Prochlorococcus marinus str. MIT 9515: one gene and its partner. The protein of the gene in region 2 binds, or shares a complex with, the protein of the main gene of each other region. Links are inferred from orthologs where the notes say so. Each region holds a gene or a part of one and is shown on either strand. Other genes may lie near its edges.

The links.
Region 1: the proteins of dnaG (region 2) and dnaB are in contact, whole or in part, in a crystal structure (PDB 2R6A), measured with the Geobacillus stearothermophilus proteins. The link is inferred for Prochlorococcus marinus str. MIT 9515 from one-to-one orthologs. Residues at the interface, in WP_049624496.1 of Geobacillus stearothermophilus: Lys456, Leu457, Leu458, Pro459, Ala460, Asn463, Ala464, Leu467, Leu535, Leu536, Ile537, Ala538, Gln544, Glu545, Asp548, Tyr549, His552; in WP_033016901.1 of Geobacillus stearothermophilus: Ser13, Glu15, Ala16, Gln18, Glu91, Leu92, Asp94, Ala95, Val96, Pro97, Thr98, Ala99, Ala100, Asn101, Tyr104, Tyr105, Ile108.

Annotation. Positions count from the first base shown.
Region 1 is NC_008817.1:1,645,295-1,660,464, reverse strand. What follows is about bases 5,811-8,740. They hold dnaB (replicative DNA helicase), read right to left. Parts: upstream 8,002-8,740; coding sequence 6,619-8,001; downstream 5,811-6,618. Other genes in these bases: P9515_RS08945 (acyl-CoA desaturase), read right to left, coding at 8,536-8,740; rplI (50S ribosomal protein L9), read right to left, coding at 8,060-8,515; mnmG (tRNA uridine-5-carboxymethylaminomethyl(34) synthesis enzyme MnmG), read right to left, coding at 5,811-6,606. Outside these bases: P9515_RS08995 (valine--tRNA ligase), read left to right, coding at 1-145; P9515_RS08990 (TVP38/TMEM64 family protein), read left to right, coding at 147-758; P9515_RS08985 (ATP-dependent DNA ligase), read right to left, coding at 1,006-2,337; P9515_RS08980 (hypothetical protein), read right to left, coding at 2,355-2,774; P9515_RS08975 (SprT family zinc-dependent metalloprotease), read left to right, coding at 2,861-3,388; P9515_RS08970 (hypothetical protein), read left to right, coding at 3,472-4,038; P9515_RS08965 (chorismate lyase), read right to left, coding at 4,015-4,635; more of mnmG, read right to left, coding at 4,642-5,810; more of P9515_RS08945, read right to left, coding at 8,741-9,474; P9515_RS08940 (hypothetical protein), read left to right, coding at 9,551-10,273; P9515_RS08935 (methionine gamma-lyase family protein), read left to right, coding at 10,263-11,555; glycine cleavage system protein GcvH, read left to right, coding at 11,564-11,953; gcvP (aminomethyl-transferring glycine dehydrogenase), read left to right, coding at 12,000-14,909; P9515_RS08920 (hypothetical protein), read left to right, coding at 15,041-15,170. UniProt on the Escherichia coli protein: The main replicative DNA helicase, it participates in initiation and elongation during chromosome replication. Travels ahead of the DNA replisome, separating dsDNA into templates for DNA synthesis.
Region 2 is NC_008817.1:905,518-920,684, forward strand. What follows is about bases 7,204-10,130. They hold dnaG (DNA primase), read right to left. Parts: upstream 9,722-10,130; coding sequence 7,685-9,721; downstream 7,204-7,684. Other genes in these bases: P9515_RS04970 (Y-family DNA polymerase), read left to right, coding at 7,204-7,205; P9515_RS04975 (hypothetical protein), read left to right, coding at 7,214-7,672; P9515_RS04985 (DMT family transporter), read left to right, coding at 9,819-10,130. In the rest of the region: protein translocase subunit SecD, read right to left, coding at 1-1,326; P9515_RS04935 (pyruvate dehydrogenase complex E1 component subunit beta), read right to left, coding at 1,330-2,313; P9515_RS04940 (DUF3082 domain-containing protein), read right to left, coding at 2,496-2,813; ispE (4-(cytidine 5'-diphospho)-2-C-methyl-D-erythritol kinase), read right to left, coding at 2,836-3,774; 16S rRNA (adenine(1518)-N(6)/adenine(1519)-N(6))-dimethyltransferase RsmA, read right to left, coding at 3,779-4,609; P9515_RS04955 (hypothetical protein), read left to right, coding at 4,668-4,979; P9515_RS04960 (23S rRNA (pseudouridine(1915)-N(3))-methyltransferase RlmH), read left to right, coding at 5,000-5,413; P9515_RS04965 (LexA family protein), read left to right, coding at 5,500-5,916; more of P9515_RS04970, read left to right, coding at 5,913-7,203; more of P9515_RS04985, read left to right, coding at 10,131-10,706; P9515_RS04990 (glycine zipper 2TM domain-containing protein), read left to right, coding at 10,729-11,079; Holliday junction branch migration protein RuvA, read left to right, coding at 11,080-11,766; rpsO (30S ribosomal protein S15), read left to right, coding at 11,799-12,068; P9515_RS05005 (PAM68 family protein), read left to right, coding at 12,078-12,524; P9515_RS05010 (DNA polymerase III subunit alpha), read right to left, coding at 12,526-15,167. UniProt on the Escherichia coli protein: RNA polymerase that catalyzes the synthesis of short RNA molecules used as primers for DNA polymerase during DNA replication.

The DNA of each region.
Region 1 (15,170 bases), 740 kb from region 2 along the record:
AATAGAATCTTTAAATAAGCGAATATCTAACAAAAACTTTATTGATAAAGCTCCAAGAGATATTGTTGATGAATGTTTTGTTAAGTTAAAAGAGGGAAATTTGCAATCTGAAAGAATCAATAAGAAACTTAACTTATTAAAGTAATATGTCTTCTTTTTTTGAAAATATTTATGATTTAGCCTTTTTTTTTAATACAAATATTGGTATTTTTGCTTTTATTTTTCTTTATATTTTAATTATTTTATTAATTCTTCCCGCCTCTTGGTTATCTTTATTATCTGGTTTTTTATATGGTTCCTATCTCGGCTCAATCATAGTTTTTTGTGCGGCAGTTATTGGTGCTTCAATAGCATACTTTATTTCAAAAAGTTTTTTATCAAAAAAGCTGAAAAAAATTATTAATCGTTATCCAAGATTAAGTCTTATGGAACAAGTAGTGCAGAAGGGTGGTCTTAAATTAATACTTTTAGCAAGACTTTCCCCACTCTTTCCTTTTAGTATTCTTAATTATTTTTATGGGTTAAATAATATTAAATTTAGAGATTTTGCTTTAGGTCTTCTTGGAATTATTCCAGGAACATTTCTTTATTGTTCTATAGGTAGCTTGGCAAAAAGTTTGCAGGATTTAAAAAATTTACAACCAAATAATAATATACTGATTACTACTATAAGTGTGATTTCTACATTGATGGTTGTATATTTTTCAGCAAAGTACGCTAGAGAATATATTAATGAGTCAAAAGAAATTAATCCTTAATATTCCAATCTCTTATAGACGCAATGATGATAAACCAATAAAGTCTTAATTTCCCAAGCACACTTTTATTAGCTTCTAATTCGATGTATTTTGATTGACCGCAGGGAGTTTTAATATATTTGAAAAGATTTTTGTTATCCATAAAGACGAATAATTTTCAATTGTAATTTATTAATAATAGATACTTTATTGCATGATTTACCACCAGTTTAAATACTCACTATCACAAAAGTAATCCCATTGAAAATTAGATTTTTTGACCTGGTTCGAATCCTCTAAAGCATTTGAATCTTGGGAATCTAAGACTAAAGGTTTCAGCATCTTGAGATTTAGTTCTTGCATCAGCTCTGATTTCTACCAATTGGCCGATTATTTGATCTCTTTCACTCCAATATTCTTCACGTTGAGAGTCACTAAATCCACTCCCGCAATTAAGTCGATAATTATATTTATCATCTTCACCTTCAACCAGGATGGCTCCAAGCCTACCTTCGTTTCGGCCTGTTCCTTCTTCTATTGCTACAACTCTCAATGTAACTTCTATGAATGGTTTTGCTTTTAACCAACTATGTGTTCTTTTGCATTCATACCAAGCATTAGGATTTTTAATCATAACGCCTTCATACCCTCCCTCTACTGCTTCTTTATTAAGTTCTATAAATCTCATTTGTCCCTTAGTAGTATCTAAATCCACATCTTCCCAATCGAGTGTTTGGACATGTTTTAAAAAAGTTGAATTTTTTGTTACCCAATCTTTTACCAGCATACTTCTTGTGGTTTGGGGTTTTTTCCATAAACCCTCCTTGAAATTTTTAAGTGGACATATATCAAATAAGTGTAAGACTGCATCTTTTGATTCTTTACCATCTTTTCTGTGAACTTGCTTCATCAGGTCTTGGAAATTAGCACTCATCACTTCACCGTCTAATACTAAATCTTGGGGATCAGGATGTTTTTCTAATACTTTTTCTATTTCTGCAATGATATGACCAAAGTTATGAAACTGCTTGCCGTTGCGCGAAAACATTTCTACTTTATTATTCCTAATAATTGTCAATACTCTGACTCCGTCTAGTTTAATTTCAATTTGTTTTTTGCCTATCATTTTCTTTTCATGGTTTGCGCTGTCATGAGCAAGGGGACACGAGAATATAGGTATCGCATACTGTGGAAATTTTTTTGCAACTTTGTTAATTGTTTTTTCAGAAACACCACAGCGGAGGTCTTTAATTAATACTCGTCTGTAAAATCCGTTCCATTGCTCTTTAGTCGCAGAGTTCATAACTGATTTGATCGCATCTCTAGCGGCATACCCAGTCAGTTCTCTTTGGATCAATTGAGTTGTTAATCCTTTAAAATCACTCCATTTACATCCTTTATTAGATGTCTCTTCTACTTTCTCTGGCACTTGCTTTACACCAAAAGTTACTAAGGGATCTAAGGCCATACGTATTCCATCAAAAAAATCATTAAGCCCTTTTTTCATTGCTTCAAAAATGATTTGTTCTTTATCTAACCTGCTTGGGTTTAATTCTAATTTTTTTATTATTTCTTCTTCCCGAAGTTCTTGATGTTTCACAAGTATTTAAACCTTTACTAATTTACTTTGGCAATTCTGTCTATCTTCCAATCTTTGTCAGTTTTTGAAAAAGTAAAATCTAGTGGAAGCTCTTCTTTTTTATCTTCAGATTTTAAATTTAAAGTAATTATGATCTGATCTTCTTGAACTCTAGGTCTTCCTGACTTTAGATTTCTATATTTATTTAAATTTAAGCCAGCTAAAAACTTTAAAAAGTCTTGACGTTTTACATGTGTTTTGTAAGTTTTTGTAGTAAGTCCATAGGCAGCGTCTATTCTTCCTGCTGCTACTTGATCAAAGAATTTTCGAACTAATGGATTAATTCCTCTTGCACTTATAACAAGCTTAACAGCATTGAATGTCCAAAAAGAAACAAGTACTGCTCCACCTATTAATAAAGCTTTGACACCAATATCTTTTACTAGTAATGCATCCATTTTAAAATTTGATTTTTTTTAATTTTAAGAAAATAAATCGTTTTTGATGACTTTTTTTGTCAAAATAATACTAAATTTAATCGATAATGTCTGTAATTCCTCTTTTACCAATATTCCATAAATTTAATAAGCAATTTTTTGATCAATCTCTAACAATTAATAAAGAGCCTTTAGTAAAGGTTAGATGGAGTGATAACAGATTAAAAACAACTGCAGGTTTTTATAAGCGAAAACAATTTAATGGAGTTATTGATTCTGAGATTATTTTATCAAAGCCAATTTTAAGTAAATTATCGTCTAATCAAATTTATAGTACGCTCTGCCATGAAATGATTCATGCCTGGGTAGATAGGATTTTGAATATTAATGAGATACACGGGCCAAATTTTCTAAGTAAAATGAACCAAATCAACAAAGAAGAAAAAAATTTTCAGATAAGTATTAGACATAATTTTCCAGTTGAAAGAAAAGCATTAAAATATATAGGAAAATGCTTAAATTGCGGGGAGAAATATATGTATAGAAAAAGGATGAAGAATATCGCTTGTAAAAAATGCTGTAATTTGTTTTTTAATGGATCTTGGAATAAAAACTGTTTAATTTTATTTGATTGACAATTTAAAAATGTGATTATGTTTCTTTATTTAGAATTTCCTATTATGTTGTTGTAACTTGATATTTAAAACAAAGATAATTTATGGATTCTCGCAGGCCTAGAAACTTTAGAAATAATTTTGATAGAACAATACTTGATAAGCAAGTTGATAAAATTGTTGAAACAGGAAGACAATTTGTTGATGGGGTATCAGGTTCAAGACCCGGAAATAAAAGGAGTACTGATTTCCGAGGAATATCTCGCAGGAATGTTAAAAATGTTGGTAAATGGGTTTCAGATAAAATGGATGTGTTTTTTGAAGAGGAAGATTTGTCAGATCAGGAAAATAGTTATGCACATGTACAAGATATTAAATCTTTTTCAAGAGAATCTAGATCTGATGAATTAGCAAAGATATCCTCAAAACGTCCTTTAGAGGCCTTATCTTTAAGACAACCTAAAAATATTCAAATAGATGAACAAAAGAAGTTGCCTTATGGAAAATCAAACTATTTTGATGAATGGCCGGATGATTCAGACTTAAAAGTTAATAGATGGCAAAGATCTGCTGAAAAAATTGATGATCTTAATGGTGATGAAGATAACATAACAAGTGGTTTAAATAATGGGAGAAGTCTTCCAAGGTCAAGACGAAGAAGAAGAATATAGATTAGAAAAATTTTGAATTCCTGAGGAACCTAACCAAGTTTCTAATTGAGGGTTGAAGACCTCACGAATAATGGTTAAAGGTTGTTTATTACGAAAAAATCTGTAATTTCTTGACCAAAATGGACCTTTAAAACAAAATTCTTCCTCCAACCAATTCGCATTAACTATTGAAATGCTATCGACTTCTCTAAACAATTCTGATCTATCTTGAGTTAAGTTTTTCCAAATTGGTTCTTCTTTTGCTTTTAAATTCTCACTGACTTGTTGTGAATTCCACCAACTTTCAGCCCACGCAAGACTTTCGTTTTGATTTTTAATCCAAACTTGCCTTCTAATTAAAGGTTCTTTTAATTGATTGATTTCTATTGGACCTTCTTTATTAAAGAGAGGATCTATTTGCATAGATATTAATTTGATTTTTGTTTCTTGATTAGTTAAAAGTTGTAAATGTCTTGTTGGACTACCATCACCTAATAACATTAATTTCCATGAGCCAGATATTTTTGGTAAAGAATTTTCAACTAAGAAAGCAGTAGCTTTCTCTTCCCATAAAATTCTTGGTGAGTTAAAGAGTTTATTATTCAGTGATGATACCAATTTCTTTTAAGATGATAACTTTTTTTCAACAAAACTATTTGTCTTTTCTTTTTTTATTTCTTTTATTTTAAGCCAAACTAGTAATGCTGTTAAATCAGCTTTACTGACACCGGGTATTTTGGAGGCATCCCCAAAATTAGTAGGTTTTATTTTATTTAAGTTTTCGCGGGCCTCTAAAGATAGAGTATCTATTAGGTCATAATTAATTTCGATTGGCAGTGATTTGAGACTTTGACGATTTATCTGATCGATATTATTTTGTTGTCTTTTAAGGTAACCTTCGTATTTAATGTCTATTTCAACTCCTTCCATAACTGCTATTGGTAGACTTTTGTTTGCCAAATCATATTTTATAAAATCAGAGTAGTGAACATTTGGTCTTTTTAAAAGATCTTTCAATGTCGTCGATCCTTTAATTTTTGAGCCACTTTCTAACTCTATGTTTCTGGCGATTTCATCAGTACATTTTAAACGTGTATTTTCTAATCTTGAATTTTCTTCTTTAAGTAATTTCATTTTTTCTTTATGAGCAAACCATCTTCGTTCATCAATTAATCCTATTTCAAAACCCAAAGGAGTCAATCTCCTATCGGCATTGTCTCCTCGTAAAGTAAGTCTGTATTCACTTCTACTTGTGAGAACTCTATATGGTTCTTTTAGATCTCGTGTTATTAAGTCATTGATCATAGTGCCTATATAGCTGCTCTCTCTTGAAAAGATTATTGGATCTTTCATATTAAGTTTTCTAGTTGCATTTATTCCAGCTACTAATCCTTGAGCAGCAGCCTCTTCATAGCCAGTTGTACCATTGATTTGTCCAGCACTAAATAAATTGTCTATCTCAATAGTTTCCAATGATAACTTAAGTTGAGTTGCAGGAATGTATTCATACTCGACAGCATAAGCAGGCCTAAGCATTTTACATTTATTTAAACCTGGTAATGTTCTTAAAAGTTCTAATTGAATATTTTCAGGTAACCCAGTTGAGAATCCTTGTACGTAAATTTCAGGCGTATTTATCCCTTCAGGTTCTAAGAAAATTTGATGTGAATTTTTATCTGCAAATTTTACGATTTTGTCTTCTATAGAAGGGCAATATCGAGGTCCTTTACTATCTATAAATCCTCCATAAATTGGGGTTAAATGCAAATTATTACGAATTAATTCATGAGTTTTTTGAGTTGTTCGTGTTATGTGGCAACAAATTTGTGGCATGTCGTTTTTTATTTTGGGATCAAATGAAAAATATTTATCTGAAGCTGTGCTTGGCTGAATATCTAATGCATCAAAAGAAATACTTTTTTTATCCACTCTTGCAGGAGTTCCAGTTTTTAGTCTCTCAGTTTTTATTCCAAGACTATGTAAGCTTTCAGTTAAACCTTGAGCCGCTTGCTCTCCGGATCTCCCTGCAGACATCGATTTATTACCTATCCAGATTCTCCCTTCCAAAAAAGTTCCGGCAGTTATTATTATTGATTTTGCAGAATAGCAGGTTCCAAAAAAAGTTTTCACACCTTTAATTTGCTTTGTCGTATTCTTTGAGTTTTTGGTAAAAGTTTCAACCTCTTTTATCAATAATTCAGTAATCATGGCTTCTTTCAAAGATAGATTATCAGTGTTTTGTAGTATCTCTATCATTCGTTTCGAATATTCTCTTTTATCGGTTTGAGCCCTTAATGCCCAAACTGCTGGCCCTCTGCTCGCATTTAATATTCTTTTCTGTATTGCTGTCTCATCAGCTAGTTTCCCAATGATTCCACCTAAAGCATCAACTTCATGTACTAATTGACTTTTTGCTGGTCCACCTACCGCGGGGTTGCATGGTTGCCAAGCAATTCTATCCAAATTTATTGTGAATAATGCGGTTGAAAAGCCTAATTTAGCTGTCGTAATGGCAGCTTCACATCCTGCATGTCCTCCTCCAATAACAATAACGTCAAAAGATTCATTGGAGGATTGTTGCTTTTTCATTTTCGTGATGAATTAATTAGCTAAATTCCTAAATCTTGTAAATTGTGGTTCAAATAATAATTTAACAGTTCCAACGGGTCCATTTCTATGTTTAGTGACAATAATTTCAGTTATGCCTCTATCTTCAGTTTCTGGATTGTAATATTCATCTCTATAAATCATTAATACTAAGTCGGCATCTTGTTCTATAGAACCCGATTCTCTAAGGTCACTTAACATAGGCCTTTTATTTGTTCTTGACTCAACTCCTCTACTTAACTGAGATAAGGCTACTACTGGTACTTTTAACTCTCTTGCCATGCTTTTAAGACCTCTAGTAATACGAGATAGCTCTTGAACTCTGTTGTCTGGTGTTGTACCTTCCATTAGTTGCAGGTAGTCAATAACTATTAAACCCAGTTCTTTTTTCTGCTCAGCTATTAATCTTCGGCATAGCGATCTCATCTCTAAAACACTTAAATTAGGTTTATCATCAATAAAAATGGGAAGTTGACCTAATGAGTTGATTCCTTCTCCAAGTAAAGGCCATTCATCTTGTTGTAGTCTACCTGTTCTTAATCTTCCACTTTCTATACCCACTTCCATAGAAAGTAATCTATAAGTAAGTTGCTCTTTACTCATCTCAAGGCTGAAGACACAAACAGGAAGATCCTGAGATTGAGCTACATTCTTTGCTAGGTTCAAAACCATGGAAGTTTTACCCATCGATGGTCTTCCTGCCACAATTATTAAATCACTTCTTTGAAAACCTTGAGTCATTGCATCAAGATCATAAAAATTGACCGGAATACCAGGAACAGATTTACCCAACGACCTTGACTCTATTTCATTAAAAGTACTTGTAAGAATTTCTGCCGCCTGAGTAAGACCTTTAGTGGGTTTTTCTTGGCTAATTTCAAAAATTTTTTGCTCTGCCTTATCTAATACTTCATTAGTTTCTTGTGTTTGATCAAATCCTAGCTGAATTACCTCATTCCCAGATCGGATTAGTTGTCTCCGTATAAATTTATCACTTATTAAATTCGCTACTTGTTCTATTGAAGCTGTGGAAGAAACGTTTTCTACTAGTTCTACTAATTTAGAATTTCCTCCAATTTTTTCAAGTGATCCATTGTCTGCAAGCCACGCACTCATTGATGTTAAATCTGTAGGTTTGCCTTGCGTGTGTAACATTAGGGCTGTTTTGAAAATATCTTGATGCGCATTTATATAAAAAGCTTCTGGTTTAATTAAATCTGCAATTCTTCCAATTGCATCCGGATCAAGAAGAATACCACCTAAAATAGCTTCTTCTGCTTGAATATTTTGGGGAGGAACTAATCCTGCATTTTCGCTACTATAGTCTTTTTTGAAATTTTTATTAGACCCATTATTTGGGAAAGGAACCGAAACCATATAATTGAAGACTTAGATATATACTCTGACTACTTTTAGAAATAATGCAACAAAGTTATTAACTTGTTACTTCAATGTTAACTTCCGCACTTACTTCTTGATGAAGTTTTATTTTGGCGACGAATGAACCTAAATTATGAATGTCCGGTACTGTTATGTCTCTTCTATCAATATCTTTTTTGGTAGCTGATTGTATTGCCTCTGCAACATCTCCATTTGTAACAGTTCCAAACAGAACCCCATCTTCACCAACTTGTTTTTTAATTGTAAATCTACCAATGGTTGTTAAAGCAGTTTTAAAGTCAATAGCTTCTTGTTTTAATTTTTCTGCAGCAATTTTTTCTTTGGCTCTTTTTCGTTCAATTTGTTTCAGAATAGATGGGGTAACATTAGATGCTTTACCGAAAGGTAATAAGTAATTTCTTGCATAACCGGGAGCAACCTCAACAACATCACCATCTCTTCCGAGTGTGGCAATTGATTCTGTTAAAACGACTTTTACTCTTTTAGCCATAAAATTATTAGTTTATATATTTAATAATAAGTCCTAGAGGGTAATTTTACTTTTTTTGCATATCCCAATTTAGCAAGAAGTTTAATATGCTCCCAAGTCAAATCAATTTGCCCTTTGAATAAACCCTGTCTTGCTGAATTAGGGAAAGCGTGATGATTATTATGCCATCCCTCTCCAAATGTTAAAGCTGCAACCCAAGCATTATTTTTTGATTCATCACCGCTTTCAAAAGGAGCCTTACCCCAACAGTGAGTAGCTGAGTTTACTAACCAAGTTATGTGATAAACGACTACAAGTCTTAAAGGTATCCCCCATAAGACCATTGCCCAGCCTCCAACTTCTAGTTTTTGTCCTATTGCGAATAAGCATAAGCCAATTGGTATTTGAAGAAAAAGAAAATATTTATTTAAAAATCTATAGTAGGGGTCTTTTATTAAATCTGCACTTAACTTTGGTACTGCTTTAAGAGCTTCAACATCTTTAAACATCCATCCCATGTGACTCCACCAAAATCCCCTCTTGCTATTGTGATGATCGACTTCTGTATCCGAGAATGAATGATGATGTCTGTGTAAACCAACCCAATCAATAGGACCATGCTGACAGCTTATGGCACCACACGTGGCAAAAAATCTTTCAAGCCATTTTGGAACAACAAATGATCTATGGGAAAGCAATCGATGATAACCCAAAGTGACTCCAAGGCATGCAGTTAACCAGTAAAAGAAAAATAATGCAGTTACCGCGGGTAAGCTCCAAAACTGTGGTTGTAACGCTACAAAAGATAATACATGTATTGCGATCATAAAAAATATAGTCCCCCATGTCTTATGTAATCTAGGAGGGTAATTTTTAGAGTGGCTAGATGGAGCTAAAAATTTGTAGTGAAGTTCTAAAACCTTTTCTGCAGGTACAGGTCTTTTTAATTTGGCTGTTTCTTGGAAGATAACTGATTTCATAATATTGGAAGAGCTGTTTTCAAAAAGGCCGATATGTAATATTATCATACTATACTATTGATTATTTTAATTATCCGTGAGTTTAGGATATCGGGAGAAATTATTGAAGGGTCGAAGAGCTATGGCTCATTTGATTCATCTTTGGCATGAGAGAAATGCATGGTCACACAGGGTTTTGCCTCTGCTTTCTGAAATACTTGATTTAGGTAGAGTGCATAATTCTCAGATTTCAAATTTAAGGAATGGAAAGTTGTCATCCCCAGGGCCAGAAGTTTTTCTTGCTTTGGCACAAGTTAATACGATTCTTGATCAAGGTATAGATTCGATAAGGGATCAATTAGAAGAAAATCACCCAGAATTATGGAGATCATTGGAAGATTCTGCTCTGCCACTAAAAAATGACTCTGGTAAGCCATTGTCAGCAGGAGAATTATTTGAAATTTTTTCAGGATTGAAACCTCTTCCTTCATCTTTCGATTGGTATATCGAAGATCATGAAGCCTCTACATTAAGCGATGCTCTTTCTGATCATTTTTGTCAAAACAGGCCTTGGAGATATTGTAAAGTTGTCGTTATGGAGGCATATACAAGTTCAAAGCCTTTAAGAAGAGAGCGTTTCGCGGAAGTGATAGCTGGAATAAAAGATTATACGGCAGAGGAATTAGATGGAGAATTACTTGATCTTTATGAGACATCAAAAAAACTTTCTTATTTTAGTGAGGGAGGACCTAACGCTTTTCTTATGCATTTAAGAGATATAGCTTTTCAAAAAAAGAGAGTTTTAAAGAATGAAAAATAATAAAAATTATAATTTTAATTTAGCCAAAGAGATGGTTATTGCATTAGAGGAAGATTTAAAAGATATTTTTCACGAAAGATCAAATCAAATTTATGACAAATTACAGAATATCTTGAGAATTTTTAATGAAGAAAAAGTCTCAACTATTCATTTCAATCAATCAACAGGTAGTGGGCATGATGATTTATCTAGACAAAAGATTGATGATGTATTTGCAAAATTTTTTCTTGCAGAAAAGTCAGCTGTAAGAATGCAATTTGTAAGCGGGACTCACGCGATAAGTTCCGTTCTTTTTGGAATTTTGCGTCCCGGTGATTTAATGTTATCTGTTACAGGCAATCCCTACGATACCTTGGAGGAAGTGATAGGTATTAGAGGAAAGGGAAAAGGTTCTTTATTAGATTTAGGAGTTGAATATCGACAAATTAGTATTGATGAAAAAACAAATTCGTACGATGAAAAACTTATAACTTTTTTTAAAAATAATAAATGTAAATTAGTATTTATCCAGAAAAGTTGTGGTTATAGTTGGAGAAAATCTTTAAATAATAATCAAATCAAACATATCTGCAATCTCGTTCATTCTCTTAGTCCTGGGTGTATTTGTTTTGTTGATAATTGTTATGGAGAGCTTGTAGAAGAAAGTGAACCAATTACCAACGGTGCAAATATAATCGCTGGATCACTAATTAAAAACTTGGGTGGGACAATTGTTCCTACTGGTGGATACATTGCAGGTGATTCTGAATTAGTTGAAATGGCATGTTGTAGGTTAACTGCACCAGGAATTGGAGCCGATGCAGGAATTAACTTTGGTTGTGGCAGATTAATTCTGCAGGGATTATTTTTAGCACCTCAAATGGTGCATGAATCTCTCAAAGGTGCCGATTTGGTTGCTGCCGTTTTTCAAAAACTAGGTTTTATGGTTTTACCAAAGCCAAAGTCTTACAGGTCAGACATAATTCAAGCAGTTAGATTAAATAATCCACACTTAATACAAAAAGTATGTCAATCGTTTCAAAATTCTTCACCGATAGATTCTTTTTTAAGTGTCATTCCTTCTCCAATGAGTGGTTATGATTCAAATTTATTAATGTCAGGAGGCACGTTTATTGAAGGAAGTACAAGTGAATTTTCAGCTGATGCTCCTTTACGAGATCCATATAATATTTTTGTTCAAGGTGGTTCTCACATGGCTCACATCAAAATTGCTTTAATTCAATTAGTATTTGAGTTATTAGAAGAAAATCTAATTGAAAGGGAATCTCTCATTTTTTCATAAATTTTATTATGTCCTATAAGTTTCCGAATAATTTAAAGTATGCCGATACACATGAATATGTAAAGGAAGAAAATGGATTGTTAAAAATTGGTGTTAGTGAATTTGCAATTGATCAATTAGGAGATATTGTTTTTGTTGAATTAGTTGAAAAAGGAACTAATTTACAAAAGGGAGAAACTTTTGGAACAATAGAGTCTGTTAAGGCAGTTGAAGAAGTATATCTTCCCTTCGCAGGAGAAGTGCTTTCTGTAAATGAAAGTGTTATTGATAATCCAGAAATTTTGCAAAATGATCCAATTGGCAATGGATGGTTGCTAATTATTAAACCAGAATCGAATGTTTTATTAGACGAATTAATGAATTCAGATGAATATAAATCAAAGGTTTCACCAAATTAAAGCAAATTTTTAAAAACCGGCTATTTTAAAGAAAAATAAATTAAATATGAATCCCTCAATTAACTCGGATTTATTTATTGGAAGGCATCTTGGATTGAAGGAGAATGATGAGAAAAAAATGCTTCAAAAACTTGGCTTTAATAACATAGACGAATTTATTAATCAAGTTATTCCTGAAGATATTCAGTTTAAAGAAAAATATTCAAATAGCCTGCCAATAGGCTGTTCTGAGATTGAGGCATTGAACGAATTAGAAGAAATATCTAATAAAAATCATAAAATAAGATCCTTAATCGGTCTTGGATATTATGGTACCCATACTCCAAAGGTTGTCCAAAGGCATGTATTAGAAAACCCCAGATGGTATACAGCTTATACCCCTTATCAAGCAGAAATTGCGCAAGGCAGATTAGAAGCTTTATTTAATTTTCAAACTTTAATTTGTGAATTGACAGCATTCTCAGTGGCTAATGCTTCGCTTTTAGATGAGGGAACAGCTGCTGCAGAAGCAATGACAATGAGTTTTTCCGCCAGGAAAAATAAGTCCTCAAATATTTTTTTAGTAGATGAAAATGTTTTTGATCATACATTTAATGTTTTATTGACGAGAGCTAAACCATTAGGAATTGATTTAAAACGTTTTAATCAAAAGCACCTTAAAAATTATGATGATGTTTTTGGTCTCTTAATTCAGCTTCCTGGGAAAAATGGAGAATTATTTGATCCAACATTTTTAGTTTCCCAAGCTCAAAAAGCAGAAATCATTGTTACATCAATTATTGATCCTCTTGCGCAAGTTTTAATAAAACCAATAGCCGAATTTGGAGTAGATATAGCTGTTGGAAGTCTTCAAAGATTTGGGGTCCCAATGGGCTTTGGTGGTCCTCATGCAGCATTTTTTGCATGTAGTGAAAAATATAAAAGACTTATACCCGGAAGAATAGTAGGGCAAACTCTATCTAAAAACGGAGAACAATCACTGAGATTGGCACTACAAACAAGAGAACAACATATAAGAAGAGAAAAAGCGACTAGTAATATTTGTACAGCTCAATCGTTGCTAGCAATAATTTCCTCTTTTTATGCCATCTATCATGGTGCTAATGGCTTAACAAAAATGGCTAAGAGGTTAGTTTTATTAAGAAGATATTTAGAATCGTGTCTTTGTGAGTTAGGTTTCAAAATACCTCTTGGGAATAGGTTTGATAGTGTGGATATTTACTGCGAGGAATCTGAAAAGATTCATAAAGAAGCTTTGAAAAACGGATTTAATTTTAGAATTTTACCTTTGGGTTCGTCGATTGAGGATTCTACAGGATTTGGAATTTCCCTAGATGAGCTTACTGATGAAAATGAAATCCGTAAAATAGTTAGCTTAATAGCAAATGGTGTCGGTAAAAAAGAAGATTTTAAACACATTAAAGTTAATAATTCTTTTCATTTTGAAGGTATTCCTCTAAGAAATAAAGAATGGATGCAACAAAATATATTTGAGAACTATCAAAGTGAGACTGATTTAATGAGGTATATTTTTAAACTTGCTGAGAAAGACTTTTCACTGGTTGATGGAATGATTCCGCTGGGAAGTTGTACTATGAAATTAAATTCTGCAGCAGAGCTTAGTCCAATTTCATGGGCTAATTTATCTTCAATTCATCCTTTCGCTCCAGCTAATCAAACTAGAGGTTATTCAAAAATAATAAGTGATCTTGAGAAATGGATTAGTGAACTTATTGGTTTGAATTCAGTTTCGTTCCAACCAAATGCAGGCTCTCAAGGTGAGTTTGCGGGTCTATTGGCAATTAATTCTTATTTCGCTTCAAAAGGCGATTTAGCAAGAAAAAAATGCTTAATTCCACAAAGTGCTCATGGAACAAATCCTGCTAGCGCTGTTATGGCAGGTTTTGATGTTGTAACTATAAAATGTGATTCTGAGGGTAATATTTCATATGAGGATTTATTAATTAAGGTCAAAGAACTAGATAATAAAATCGGTGCATTAATGCTAACTTATCCCTCTACTCATGGAGTTTTTGAATTAAAAATCAAAGAAATTTGTGAATTAATTCATTCAGTTGGCGCATTCGTTTATTTGGATGGGGCCAATCTTAATGCTCAGGTCGGATTGTGTAAGCCTGGAGATTATGGCGTGGATGTCTGCCATTTGAACTTACATAAAACTTTTTGTATACCTCATGGCGGCGGCGGACCAGGTGTTGGTCCAGTTGCAACATCTGATATTTTAAGTCCTTTCCTTCCTTCCCATTCTTTAACAGATAACATTTTTAGTCACCTTGGATATTCTGTATCTTCTTCACAGCACGGAAGTGCAAGTATTCTTCCAATAAGCTGGATGTATATTAAGATGGCCGGTCAAAGCGGTTTAAGGAAGGCGAGTACTCATGCAATATTGTCAGCAAATTATATTGCTAATAAATTAAAAAATAAATTTAGGATTTTATATAAAGGACAAAATAACTTCGTTGCTCATGAATGCATTCTTGATTTTCGGGATTTGAAGTCAAAAACAGGTTTAAGTGTAAATGATATAGCCAAAAGATTAATAGATTATAGTTTTCATGCTCCAACAATAAGTTGGCCGGTTCCTGAGACTATTATGATTGAGCCGACAGAAAGTGAAAGTTTGACAGAATTAAACAGATTTTGTGAAGCTATGCTTTTAATAAGCGAAGAAATTGAAGAAATTGAAAACAATATTGATCTTAAAAATAATAATCTAATTAGTAATGCTCCTCATACCATAAGTGAATTGATCTCAGATAATTGGAATTATCCTTATTCAAAAGAAAAGGCTGCATATCCTTATAAAGGTAAATACGAATATAAATTTTGGTCTTCAGTATCAAGGATTGATAATGCTTATGGAGATAGAAATTTAATTTGTTCTTGTAATGTCAATGATCAAGATTTCTTAGAGGAGAAAAAATGTGCTTAAAAGACTGGCATTTTCTTGTTTTTTTAGTTAATGTCAATTTGAATAAAAAATTTAATATTTTCTTATAGAATTTTTTTAAATTTTTTGATTATTATTATCAAGCATCAAATTTATTTGGGGTATTTGAAGCTATGAGCAAAGATCTTAAGGATGGCAAAGTTAAACTCTTGCCAATCAAGAATTTGGATTTACCAAATTTTGTTAATAATTTATCAGTAAATAATTTAAAAGTTGGTTCTGTTGAAGGTACTAATGTTATTA
Region 2 (15,167 bases):
AGCAAATCCTTTTACAAAATTAGTTCCTAAGAAAAACAAAACTAAACAACTTACAAGGGTTGTAATATGACCATCGATAATGGATGAATTAGCTCTTAGGAATCCACTATCAATTGATCTTATAAGAGTATTACCATTTAAAAGTTCTTCTCTAATCCTTTCAAAAATTAAAACATTTGCATCTACGGCCATACCAATACTTAAAATTAATCCAGCAATTCCTGGTAATGTTAAAGTCACGGGGATTAAAGAATAAAGAGCTAAGTTGAAAAACCCGTAAAAAATTAACGAAATTACAGAAACAAATCCAAGAATTCTATAATTAAAAATCATAAATATTCCAACAAACATCAATCCACAAATAGCGGCATAAAGACTCTTCAAAATATTTTTCGATCCAAGTAAAGGACCTATTGTATTAGTTTCAACAATTTCAATAGGTAAAGGCAAAGAACCACCTTTGAGTTGAACTTCTAGTTCTCTGGCGTTCTCAGCTGAAAAATTTCCACTTATAGTTGCTGACCCACCCGTGATGCCAGTATTTATAAATTGACTTCCCACACTAGCTTCGCTGATAGATTCCCCATCAAGAACAATTGACAAAAGTTGATCAGTACCTGCTATCGATTTAGTAATTTCCGCAAATTTGTCACCACCTTCACTACTAAAGGATAATAAAACCTCCCAATTGTTATTAGTTTGCTCTTGCCTTCTACCAGCATTTACTAAATCTTTTCCTGATAAATCTGTTTTGTTGAACAGATTTACAATTTCATTACTTATAAATTTTTTAGTATCGACCAATCTATCAAATAATTGCTGATTTTTAGAAGAATAATTAATATCCTTTTCTAATTCAGTTAGATTATCATAAAAGTTTAAAGAAATATCTACATTTCTTTTATTATCAATATTGAATTGATCGATCAAATCGTTTATTTTTATCCTCTGTATTTGAAGATTATTTAGTTCAGATATTGTGTTTTCTTTTTGAGTTCTAAATTCTAATAAAGCAGTTTTACCTAATATCCTTGAAGCTGATAAAGGGTTTTGCTCTCCTGGTAACTCTAAAATTAATTGATCTCGTCCTAAGGTTTGTAAATTAGACTCTGCCACTCCTAAATTATTTACACGTTTATCTAAAACTGCATTGACAGCCTCTAACTCTTCTTTTGTAACTTTCCCATCCTCTTTAACTAATTGAAGAGTTAGTTGAGAACCTCCTTTTAAATCTAGACCTAATTGTAATGGGAAATTAATTAATAAATAAATAGATAAAGTCAGTAAGAAAATAATAAAAAAAAACCAACCTTGCCTTTTTTTCATTTCTTAAATACTCCCATTGATTATTTCTTCTACTTTTTCGACTATTTGATGCGGTTGAATTATTGTTAAATTTTCTAAATTACCATTATAAGGAGTAGGAATATCCTGACTAGATAATCTTATAGGTCTATGATCAAGATCATCAAAACATTCTTCTGTAATCAAAGCAATCAATTCTGCTCCAATTCCTCCAGTTTTCATACATTCTTCTACAATAATTACATTATTAGTTTTTTTAATAGATTTCGAAATTGTTTTCATATCAAAAGGTTTTAAACTTATCAGATCTATTAATTCGACATCGATATTCTTCTTATCTAACTCTTCAATAGCTTTTAAACAATGATGTCTCATTCTTGAATAGGTAAGAATCGTAATATCTTTCCCCTCTTTGACTATGTCAGCTTGATCTAAAGAACAGATATAATCTCCCTCAGGCAATTCCTCAGATAAATTGTATAAAAGGACATGTTCAAAAAATAAAACGGGATTATTGTCCCTTATAGCAGCTTTCATTAATCCTTTTGCATTTGTGGGGGTACTACAAGCAACTATCTTGATCCCAGGAACTGCGTGAAAGTAAGCCTCTAATCTTTGACTATGTTCAGCGCCTAGTTGTCTCCCAACACCGCCAGGGCCACGAACAACTGCAGGTATTTTATAATTGCCCCCACTTGTATATCTGAGCATGCCCATATTATTAGAAATTTGATTAAAGGCTAATAGTAGAAATCCCATGTTCATACCTTCCACTATCGGTCTTAATCCTGTCATTGCAGCACCAACTGCCATCCCCGTAAAACTATTTTCGGCAATTGGAGTATCTAAAACTCTTAATTCGCCATATTTTTCATATAGATCTTTAGTGACTTTATAAGAACCACCATATTGGCCTACATCTTCTCCCATAACGCAAACGTTTACATCATTTGCCATCTCTTCATCAATTGCTTCTTTCAAAGCATTAAATAATAAAGTACTAGCCACGAGTAATTCCCTAATTGATCATATATATAAATTTATACCATCAAGGTTAAATTAGCCTCCTTCTACAAAAGTTATAAGTAGTAATATTGACAAAATCATGCCGGGAGACAGCAAAAGTATTAACAGGCCTAAGTCATGAACAGACATTAAAAAACATTAGTTTTATTTATAATATTATTAATTTATTTTTTTTTAACCAAAAAACTTCGAATAAATACAATAAAAAGACCTAAACCTATAAAAGCAAAGGAAAAGGTTAATAAGAAAGACAAACCAATAATTAATGTATTAATGCTAGAAGATATACTTTGTACGATTTCGGATGTATTGGATGGTTTGTGAATTGCAAAATAAATTGCAATTTTATTACTTATAAAATAAAAAAATAGACAAAGAAGAAAACTTGTTAATGAACCAGTTATAAAACTTAAGGGGCCTTTTTCAGGGATATTTTGATTTTTAATAACATCGTTAATATTGGATGATTTTTCATTATTCATTTTCTATAGAAAAAAAAGGTTTTTACAAAAAGGTTATGCCACTATTAATTAATTTACAGACCCACGCTTCAAATCCATTATTATTAAACATTTTATGATTTTGTTCAAAAACTTCATTAGCCTTATTTATATCTTTAAAAAGAGCAAAACATGTTGGGCCAGATCCACTCATTGAAAAAGATAAACAATTTTGCAAATTTGAGAGAAGATATAATGCCTTCTTTACAGAATCATTTTCTTTTTCAACGATAATTTGTAAATCATTTTTTACTTTTATAATCTGATTTGAAGAATTAAGATCATTAAATCCGTTTATTCTCAAATCATTTCTGATATCATTTGTTTTTTCAGATTCAGTTAAAAAATTTGAGCAATATTCCTTACTATATTTTTTGTAAGTATCTGCAGTTGAGATTGAAATATTTGGATTTTTTAAGAGTATTACGCCATAATCAAATTTAGAATTATAATTTTCAAGAATTTCTCCCCTTCCAAAACAAAATTGGCATCCTCCGTTTATAAAAAAAGGTACATCTGATCCTAGTTTTGAGGAAAGTGAAAGCATAGTTTCGTTATCAAGATCCAAATCCCATAATTTATTAAGTCCAATTATTGTTGCGGCTGCATTGCTGGAACCTCCAGCTAAACCAGCACCAATAGGAATATTTTTTTTAAGAAAGATATTAGCTCCTAAATCTTTTTTTTTTGATATATCTTTTACATAATTTGCTGCTTTTATTATTAAGTTATCATCCTTGAGACTTAAATCTTTGTTATTAGACTTTAATTCAATATCACCTATTTGATTATTCTCAAATTCTATATAGTCAAAAAGATCAATATTCTGCATTATCATTGCTAATTCATGATATCCATCCTCTCTTTTTCCGATAATTTCAAGATGGAGGTTTATCTTCGCAGGTGATTTCACACAAATTTTAGTTGTAGATAATTTTGTCATTTTACTAATTCTTATTTGTTATTTTAATACATCCCTCTGCAAGCTTAATCCATTTATTAATTGAAATATCTTGAGGTCTTGAATTAAAGCATATTTCAGATAATTCAGCTAATTTCTTAATCTCATCCTCTGAGAGGATTGAATTAAGAGTATTTCTAATCATTTTTCTTCTTGAATTAAATGAAATTTGAAGAAGTTTATCTATATATCTCTCTAGTTTAATATCTAATCGTTTCTCAGGCCTCAATGGTTCAAAAACAACCAAAGAAGAAAATACTTTTGGAGGTGGGTTAAAAGATGATGGAGGCACATCGCATATTCTTTTTATGTTAGAGATAAGTTGCATCCTCACACTCATAGCTCCTGCATTCTTACTACTTTCTTTAGATAAAATCCTATCCACAACATCCTTCTGCATTAAGAAAATTATTTTCTTGTAATTATTCTTACTAACTATTCCTAATCTTCCAATAAAAATATCCAATATTGGACCTGTAATATTATAAGGAATATTTGCAATCACTTTTGTAATTTTTTTATTTATGGAGTCAAGATTTGTTGAAAGGATATCGCCTTGTTGAAGTGAAAACTTTTTATCATTTCTAAATTTATTATTTAAAAGGTCAATTAAATCTTTATCCAATTCGACGGCATGTAATCTACTAATTTTTGAATCTAACAATTTCGATGTTAAAGCCCCTTTTCCCGGACCAATTTCTAGAATAAAATCTTTTTCATCGAGTTCAGCGACTTCTTTTATTTTTTCCAATATTAAATTATTAACCAACCAATGTTGTCCAAATCTTTTTTTTTGATGATGGTTCTTAAAATTCATCCAAAAGAGAAATATTATGTTTAAATTAAATATATAGTTTATATCTTTATTAAATTGTATGGGCCTATCAAAAAAGAATTTAGGTAAACTCAATACTTTTAAAAAAAATAATAATTTGTTTAACAATAACAATTTAATTCAAAATCCTCAAAAACTTTCTAATCCGAAAAAATTTGAAGAACCTTCTAAGATTTTTTATTCGATAATTGATAACTCAGATAATCTAAATGAGACAGTAGAAGCAAATCAATTATTAAAAAAAAGTGAGGACTGTTTTCATAATATAAATTCAAGAAAACCTAGTTCCTCAAAAAATCTATCTATCGAAGATGAGCTTTATGACGAATTTAATTATCTTCTTGATGAATAGAGAAATTTTTCTTTTTTTTCATGCTTAAGGCTAACAGGCTATCAATATATGCTATTGGTAAAATTAAAAAAAAATGGATAAGAGAAGGAATTAATCAATACAAAAAAAGAATGCCTGATCTTATTATTAATGAATCCAAGAGTTTTAATATAGATAATATTCGAGTTAATAATATTATTATTTGCCTTACTGAAGAAGGTAAATCTTTTAGTTCAACTGAACTAACCTCCTTACTTTTGAATTTTAAAAATAAAAAAATTAATTTTCTCATTGGAGATGCCGATGGAATTCCTTCAGATATTAAAGACAAATCACATCTTCTACTAAGCCTCTCTCCTCTTACTTTTCCTCATGAACTTGCAAGATTAATTCTAGTCGAACAAATTTATAGAGTTATTTCTATTTCTAATGGTTCGCCTTACCATCGTGCCTAAAGAGAAAATTTAAAATTATTATATAAAATCTTAAAACAGACACAATTTCAATATTTTAATATATAGTATATATGTACTATATAAAAATGCATTCTTCTGATTTGACTTTTAAAAAGGTGAAAATTCCATTATTAAGTGATTCGGTCTCAGCAGGTTTCCCATCTCCTGCAGATGACTATACTGAGGAAAATATTGATTTGAATGAGCATTTAATATCTAATCCTTTTAGTACTTTTTTTCTTAGAGTTAAAGGTGACTCAATGATAAATTCAGGAATTAAAGATAAAGATTTAATAATAGTAGATAAGAGTTTAACTGCTAAACCAGGGAATATCATCATTGCGATGATAGATGGAGAATTTACAATAAAAAGATTATCTATAAGAAATAATGAATTATATTTAAAAGCAGAAAATCATAATTACCCGGACTTCAGTTTTAGGAATCATGTTGATATACAGATTTGGGGAGTTGTAATTTATTCAATACATAGTTACTTATGAAAAGCAAAAGCTCAATTACTGAAGCAATAGCTCTCATAGATGCTAATAATTTTTACGCATCATGCGAACAAAGTATTAATCCACATTTAAGGAATAAACCAGTAGTAATCCTATCTAATAATGATGGATGCATTATCGCAAGAAGTCCTGAAGCTCGTGCTTTGAGAATCAAAATGGGAATTCCTTATTTTAAAGTAAAAAAAAAATTGAATAGCTTAGGAGTAGCAGTTTTAAGTTCAAATTACTCTCTCTATGGAGATATGAGCAAGAGATTAATGAATTTATTAAAGGATTATTCTGAAGAGATCGAGATTTACTCTATAGATGAAGCCTTTGTCTCAATTCTGAGACCTAAAGATAAAAATTTAAATCCTTGGGCAAGAAAAGTAAGGTGCTTAATATATCAAAATTTAGGAATAACTTTAACAATCGGAATAGCAGAAAACAAAGTAAGAGCAAAAATTGCTAATAAACTAGCTAAGAATATAGATTCTTCAGCAGGAATATTTGATTTAGTCAGAATCCATGATGAGACTAATTACTTAAGAAAAATTAGTGTGGGAAAGGTATGGGGTGTCGGGAAACAAACATCTAATTGGTTACAGAGCAAAGGGATTAAAAATGTCAATGAATTAAGAGATATGGATGAAAATGAAATCATTAAGAAATTAGGTATTATCGGGAAAAGATTACAACTTGAATTAAGAGGAGAGAAATGTCTTCCGATAGAAACAAGTAAGAAGCCAAAGAAAGAGATTCAAGTAAGTAGAAGCTTTGGTAAGCCAATTACAAAATTAGAAGATTTGACTCAAGCATTAGCAATTTATGCAATAAAGGCATCCGAGAAAATGAGAAATCAAAATTTAAAATCATCTACCATTACTATATTTACAAGAACTAGTCATTATTCAAATCATGCTTATCAAAAAAGTGCTTATAAAAAACTTATCAATGCAACAGATAACACAAGTACTATTTTAAAAATAGTAGTTGAATTATCTAAAGAGATTTATACGCCGGGATATAAATTATCTAAAGCTGGAGTTTTAATGCAGGATTTAACTAATTGCAAATATTTACAAAAATCAATTATCAATAATGAATTTCAAGAAGACTCAAAAAAAACTATACGACTTATGAAAACAATTGACTCCTTGAATAAAAGATATAATAATGAAGTAATTACTTGGGCAATTGCAAAAAAACAACAAGTATGGGCAATGAATAGAAATTCATTAAGTTCCGGATCTACAACAGATATTAAAAAAATTCCAAATATAATTAAATAAAAAGGAATATGTTTGAATTTATATTATTTATAAACAAAATTGATAAAGAAATAATAGAACTAATCAATAAATCAAATCATTCAATAGAGGAAAATACAGATCTTTGTCTTATAGATGAAAAGTTTGTAGGTTTTTATAAAAAGAGAGAAAAAGCGATCGTTATATGTACTGAAAACGCTAAAAAATTAGGCGGTTATAGAGAAGACAAACGTTACGACAATCACAAAACAAGTCTATATATAAAAAGAGCATTAAGGCATGAGACAACGCATCTAGTCCAGTATTGCAATAACAACAAACCTACAGGAGTAATTAAAAACATAGAAGATAAAATTCATGTAGGAAAATTAAAAGCTTTAAAAAATTCAGTAAGAATATCTGGAAATTATGAAAAAGAATTAGAGGCTTATGTTATGGAAGACAAGCCAAGAAAAGTAAGAGAGATAATTAAAAGCTATTGTTTATAAATTCGTTTAAAGTTATTGATTAGAAGAAAAATTTCCACACCGTTGTTTATCAAGAAGATTAATGTGCTGTCTTTCTAGATAATATAATTCTTGAAATTTTATAGCATCAGAGTTTAAATCATTAAAGACATCATCAATCTCTTTATTCGATTCTGAAGATTCTAATAAAGAATTATCGATTAAAATAGAAATACAGTTTTCTAAAGTTTTAAGTCTTTGAGAACCCCAAGATTCAATAAGATGTCTACACCTTTTTAATGATTTGTATCTTTCTAAAAGAGACAAGGTTCCGAGAAGATTATGTTTAGGATTTTTTAAAGTAGTTAAAAATAATTCATCTGGATTAATAAAAGTATTTATTTTATTTAAGACTTCTAAATTATTAAGAGCTAAGTGATCAGGCAATAGTGAAATTAAATTTAGAGAAATAAAGTCATTATTAAGTTTTTGATTATTTGAATTTCTCAAATCATCTAAATAATTTGAACCAAAATTATTTCCTTCTATTGTTGAAATAGAGTCCCAAATGAGACGAATATATTCAGTGTTAAATTTTTCTATTTCTCTTTTAAGCAATTCTTCACGAATAAAAAGTCTGTATTCAGGACAATGTATATAGTAATAAATAATCTCTGATTCATTTTTTTCACGTTGACTTATTTCATTTGGCTGTTCAAATTTTTTTGATCTTCCATGCCAACGAAACCCTTTAACTTGTTTTCTTAAGTCTTCTTCAAATTTGATAGCTAATCTCGCTTGCCCCATACTTAATCTTTCAGAGACTTTTTGCAAATAGTGAGTTCTTGTAGCAGATTGAGGAAGTTTGCTTAATAACTTAACTAAAGAGGAAATAACGTTCTGAAAAATATCAGATTTAGATAAATCCTTATTCTCAAAAATTTGATCAATTTCCCAATCTATCCAAAAAGAAGCGTTATCTATTAAATTTATATAATCTTCTGGAGTGTTTCTTTTAAGATACTCATCAGGATCTTTAAATGATTTTATTTGGAGTATTTTTAGATTTATTTGGTCATGAAGTGATAAGATTTCGACCTCGTTTATAACTCTTTTAGTAGCTAATATCCCTGCATTATCAGAATCAAAATTAATTATTATATTTTTACTATCGGTACATCTACAAAGTTGGGAAATTTGATATTTATTTAACGCTGTTCCGAGAGAAGCAACAGAATTCGTAATGCCTTTTGCATGAAGTGAAATAACATCAAAATAACCTTCCACTACAACAGCCTTATCACTTTTTCTAATATTGCTGGATGCTTTATCAAACGCAAATAGCATTTTACCCTTCTCAAAAACTTCCGATTCGGGAGAATTTAAATATTTTGGTTCTTGACCATCAAGAGATCTTCCTCCAAAAGCAACCACTCGCCCTTGCATATCAAAAATAGGAACTATCAATCTATTTCTAAAGCGATCATAGACCTTATCAGAATTTTCTTTAGAGACAACAAGACCTGCACTTAAAATTAACTTCAAAGGGAATTTCTCTACTTTTGAGAGATAATTGAATAAATCGTTCCATGAATTTGGAGCAAAACCTAATTGAAAATCATTAATATTTTTAATATTTAAATTTCTTTGCGAAGTTAAATAGTTTAGGGCCTCTTTACCCAAGGAATTATTTAATTGTGAAACAAACCAATCTTTTGTAACTCGAAGAATCTTATAAAGTTCTTCTCTTCTAGATAATTGTTTTTTATAAACCTCTTGTTGAGGGCCATCAACATTTATAACATTTATATCATTCTTTTTTGCGAGAGAGAGGACTACGTCTGTAAAGTTATTACGAGTAAACTCCATTAAAAATTTAATAGAATTACCTCCAGCTCCACATGAGAAACAATAATAAAATTGTTTCGCAGGAGAAACTGTCATGGACGGCTTATTATCATCATGAAAAGGGCATATCCCAACAAATTCTTTTCCCTTTTTCTTTAAGACAATATGTTCAGAAATAACATCTACAATATCTGCCTTATCTTTAACCTCCTGGATAGTTCTTGGATGTATTGAAGGTCCCATTTATATATTTTCTAAAAAGATGTCCTAATTATCATTATGTTATAAGTCAATCCTTTAAAAGAATCTACTTAATTTCACAATAAAATTATTTTTGGTAATGTTGAAAGATTTTCTAAATCAAAATAATAAATCATTTAATAAAATTAATTTAATATTTGCTTCATTCTTCTTTAGTCTTATGACTCTTTGCGTGAAGAAGATCGATAATGGGATACCTATATACGAATTGGTATTCTTTAGATCATTATTCAGCTTGTTAATAACATCTTTGATAATTAATAAAAGGAAAGTAAATCCTTGGGGAAAGAACAAACCATTACTTATACTAAGAGGCCTTTTAGGGACAATAGCTTTAGTTTGTATATTTTATGCTATTCGCAATATGCCTTTAAATATTTCTACTGTTATTCAATATACATACCCTATATTTATATCTATATTTGCAGGAATTCTAATAAACGAAAAAATCTCTAAGAATATAATTATTGCATCTTTAGCAGGTTGGTTTGGTATATTAATCATCTTAAATCCATATCAATTATCAAGTTTAAACATTGAGATAGATAAAATATCTGTATTAATAGCATTTCTTGGTGCCATATCAACCTCGCTTGCCTACATTACTGTCAAAAAATTATCCTTATCGGAAGATATCTTTGTAATAATTAAATACTTTCCATTAATATCTGTAATTACATTATCACCAATAGTATTTTTTAATTGGGTAACACCAAATATTAACGATTTAATATGGATCATAGGTATAGGAATGTTTACCCAAGCAGGGCAAACATTTTTAACCATTGGATTAAAGAAATTACCAACTTCGGAAGCCGCTACGATAAACTATTTGCAAGTACTTTTTGGCTCTATTTGGGGAATTATTTTCTTCAATGAATTAATAAACATAAACTTTATAATAGGCTCATTACTTGTTTTGTTAGGAACTATTATTTCTACTAGCAAAATTATGAAAAAGATTTAAAATATAAAAAAAAGTATTTTTAATGAAATTATTCTTATTAGCACTTTTCAGTTTTTATCCATTTCTTCAAGTAAAAGCATCAACCCCTAAATCCGTAACATGTACCAGGACTGAGTATAGGGAAGAATATATTCCAGGGACAAAATCAAGCCCTGGATATGTTAGAAATTATGAAATTGACGTGGAAATTCCATGTGGTGGAGAGAAAGCCAATAATATTGATGACAATGACTGTAGTGAAGGGTCAGTAATAGGTGGTCTTCTTGGCGCTGGATTAGCTCTCTCTTCATCTAGGGGCAAAGACAGATTTTGGGCTGTTCCAGCAGGTGGAACCGCCGGTGCTCTTATCGGATGTCAGGTGGATGGTGGTTAATTGATTAGTTGGGTAAAGGGAAAATTAGTAAGTTCATGGCAAACTAATAATAAATTTTATATTCTAATAAATTGTCAGGGATTAGGCTACGAAATTCAGACAATAGAATCTGTTTTTAATGAATTAAATTCAAAAAATGTTTCTGATAAAGAAATTATACTTTGGTTAAAACACATCAAAAAAGAAGATTCTGATTCACTTTTTGGCTTTTTCACTAAGGATCAAAGAGATTTTTTTATTCAAATCCTAAATATTAAAGGTATTGGATCTCAAATAGGAATTGCATTATTAAATAAATTTACTTTAAATCAAATAATTAATGCAATATCAAATAATGACAAGAAATTGATAAGTTCTGTTCAAGGAATTGGACAAAAAATGACAGATCGAATAATACTTGAATTGAAAAGTAAAGTATTTACTCAACAAATTGAAAAAGAAAATTTAAAAACAAATAATTTTCTTGAAGAGAATAAAGAATTAAATTCAATTTTTGAAGATCTTGAGCTAACACTTCAATCTCTAAATTACCCAAATAAAAAAATTAAAAACTTGTTCCCTAAACTCATTAATGATATTAAAGATAATAAAATAGCGACATTAGAAATAAATTCCATTTCGTTTGAAAGCTTACTAAAAGAAGCAATGAACTATTTAGACAAAAATAGTAGTAATTTAGGCCAATAACGTAGTAAAGTGGTAATAAGTAGATAAATTTAATGACTCTAGATACAGCTGAAAAACAAAAACTAATTGAATCTCATCAAGTACATCCAACAGATACTGGATCAGTTGAGATACAAGTTGCAATGATCTCTGAAAGGATTACAAAATTAAGTGAACATCTTCAAGGAAATATTCATGATTACGCTTCTAGGCAAGGCTTATTAAAAATGATAGGTAAAAGGAAAAGGTTGCTATCATATATAAAAGGTAAAGATCCCAAAAACTATCAAGACCTTATTAAAAAAATTGGAATCAGAGGATGAATTCCTTTAATGAAAAAAAAACAATCTAAAAAGAAAAACTTTACAAAAAAGAAAAAGATAGTTGAGAGTGATGCCTTTAGAAGTATAGAAAAAAAGGTCCCAACAATAACCTCCAATACTAAAAAATCAACTGGAATACCAAAATATGTAGCTGACAGGATGGCAAGAAGAATCTTTTTTACTGCAGGAATACCAACAATCATGGGTATGTCCGTATTTGTTGTAAGTTATATAATTGTCACAAGAAATATTGCTGAAATACCTCCTTCTTCAACGATAGCAATATCGGCATTATTCTTCTTACTAGGACTAGGGGGGCTAAGTTTTGGCATATTATCTGCAAGTTGGGATAAAGAACCGGGAAGTTTTTTTGGTATAGAAAATATTCCCTTGAATATTGAAAGAGCGAAGGCTGCTTTTAAACCAGCATCTCAAAATTTTGATAAGAAACAGTAAATTAGGCAATCAACGATTTTAAATTTACTTGGAAAGATTTATCAGAGAGTAATTTCGTAACACCCACAATATCTCCTACGCAAAACTGATCTCCAAACTTAACATAGGTTGTGGATTCATTATTCTTAACTGCTGCTAATACTGGAATTTTAATTCCACATTTATCCCTATCTGGTTTAAATTTTACTAAGCAATCTCTTATTGTGTTTTGAATTCTTATATCTGAGGCTTGGGAATTATCAAGGTCAATAACAAGTAATTTAAGATTATCTATTTCTCTACAATCATCAATAATTAGTTGTGTCTTATCACTTTTTTTATCAATAGTTCCCCAAACTAATAGTCTGGTATCAGTAAGTAAAAATTCAGATAATCTACAATATGTTTTTGGGAATACTATTGCCTCGCAAGTTCCAGATAGATCCTCTAACTGAACAATTGCCATTCTGTCACCTTTTCTAGTCGTAATTTGCTTTAATTCAGGAATCATTCCAACCAAAGACACTTTAGTTCTATCGTGAGAGTTTTCTAACTGAGAAATACTTATAGGCGAAACAAGCTTAGCTGGCTTTGCAAGATGTTTTAAAGGATGATCTGATAAATAAAAACCTAAAAGTTGCTTTTCTAGTTTTAGCTTTTCTATTAGGGAATAATCATCAACTTTGGATCCTTTAGGTAAGGAAAATTCCTTATGTTCAATATTACTGATGGAGTCAAACAAATTTCCTTGCCCAGAGATCCGATCACGATTTCGTGAGGAAGCCCATTCCATTACATAATCAAGATCAGAAAATAGTTGAGCTCTATTTTTATTCTCGGAAAATTCATCAAGAGCTCCACAATGAATTAAAGATTCAAGATTTCTTTTATTTAAAATATTTGAAGGTAGACGATCACATAAATCAGAAAATGATTTAAAATTTCCTAGTTTGTTACGATTCTCTATTATATTTTTTATGGCAGAATCTCCTAGATTTTTAATAGCAGATAACCCAAATAATATTTGATCCTTTTTAACAGTAAAGTCAATTCCAGATGAATTAATACTTGGAGAAATGACTTCTATTCCCATTGAATAACAATTAGAAATATACCTCTGCATTTTGTCGCTTGAACCAGCATTAACACTTAGTAAAGAAGCCATATAAGCTACTGGATAATGAGCTTTTAAAAAAGCAGTTTGATAAGTAACTGCTCCATATGCAGTGGAATGACTTTTATTAAAACAATATTCAGCGAATAGAACCATCTGATCAAAAAGATCATTAGCAATTTTTTTATCTACCCCTTTCTTACAAGCTCCCTCAATAAATATATTGCGATGTTTAACCATCTCAGATACTTTCTTTTTACCCATTGCTCTGCGTAATAAGTCAGCATCACCAAGAGAATAGCCTGCCAAATCTTGAGCAATTTTCATAATTTGCTCTTGATAAACCATTATTCCATAAGTTTCAGTAAGAATTGATTTAATTAAAGGATGAGGAAAATCTATTTTTTCACTCCCATTTTTTCTATTGATAAACTTTGGTATGAGACCAGCATCAAGAGGTCCTGGTCTATATAAGGCTAAAATTGAGGAGATATCTTCAAGAGAATTTGGCTTAAAGTCTTTGACAACTTGTTTCATCCCGGAGGATTCTAGTTGAAAGATGCCTTCCAAATCTCCTCTTCCAATAAGATCAAAAGTTTTATTATCATTTGGAGGTAATTCATCAACATTGATTTTTTGTCCCGTGGAGGACTCTATTAAAGAAATTGTCTTATCAATCATCGTAAGATTTTTAAGACCTAAAAAGTCCATTTTCAATAATCCTAGCGATTCAATGTCATCCATTGAATATTGAGTGATTATTTGTCCTTCATTATTCCTTTGAAGAGGGACAAGCATATCTAAAGACTCTGATGCTATTACAACACCCGCAGCGTGCACACCATATGTTTTATTAGTTCCCTCTATTCTTAATGCTAAGTCAACCCATCTTTTTACCTTACTATCTTTTAAATATTTATCTCTGAATTCAGGACTGGGAGATTTTTTATCAATCATTTCATTGAGCTTATATGGTTTTCCTCTTACAACTGGTATTAACTTTGCCAACTTGTCAGATTCCCCATAAGGGATATCTAGAACTCTGGCAACATCCTTGAGTACAGCTTTAGATGTCATTTTGTTAAAGGTAATTATTTGAGCCACTTTATCTTCGCCATATCTATTAGTTACATAATCAATAACTTCGCTTCTCCTATCTATACAAAAATCTGTATCAATATCAGGCATTGACTTTCTTGCCGGGTTTAAGAATCTCTCAAATAACAATCCATGTTTAACAGGATCAATATTTGTAATTTGAAGAGAAAATGCAACCAATGAACCTGCAGCAGATCCTCTCCCAGGACCAACAGGTATTGAATTATCTCTAGCAAATTTTATATAGTCCCAAACGACTAGAAAATAATCTGGGAAGCCCATGTCATTGATTATTTTTAATTCTGAGGATAATCTTTTGGTATAAATCTCATCAACTTCATCTAAATTAGCTTTATTAAGTCGTTTTAAAAGACCCTCCTTAGATATTTTTGTCAAAAAGGATAAAGAATCCTTCTCTTCTTTTAATGGAAATTTAGGCATTCTATAGGTTC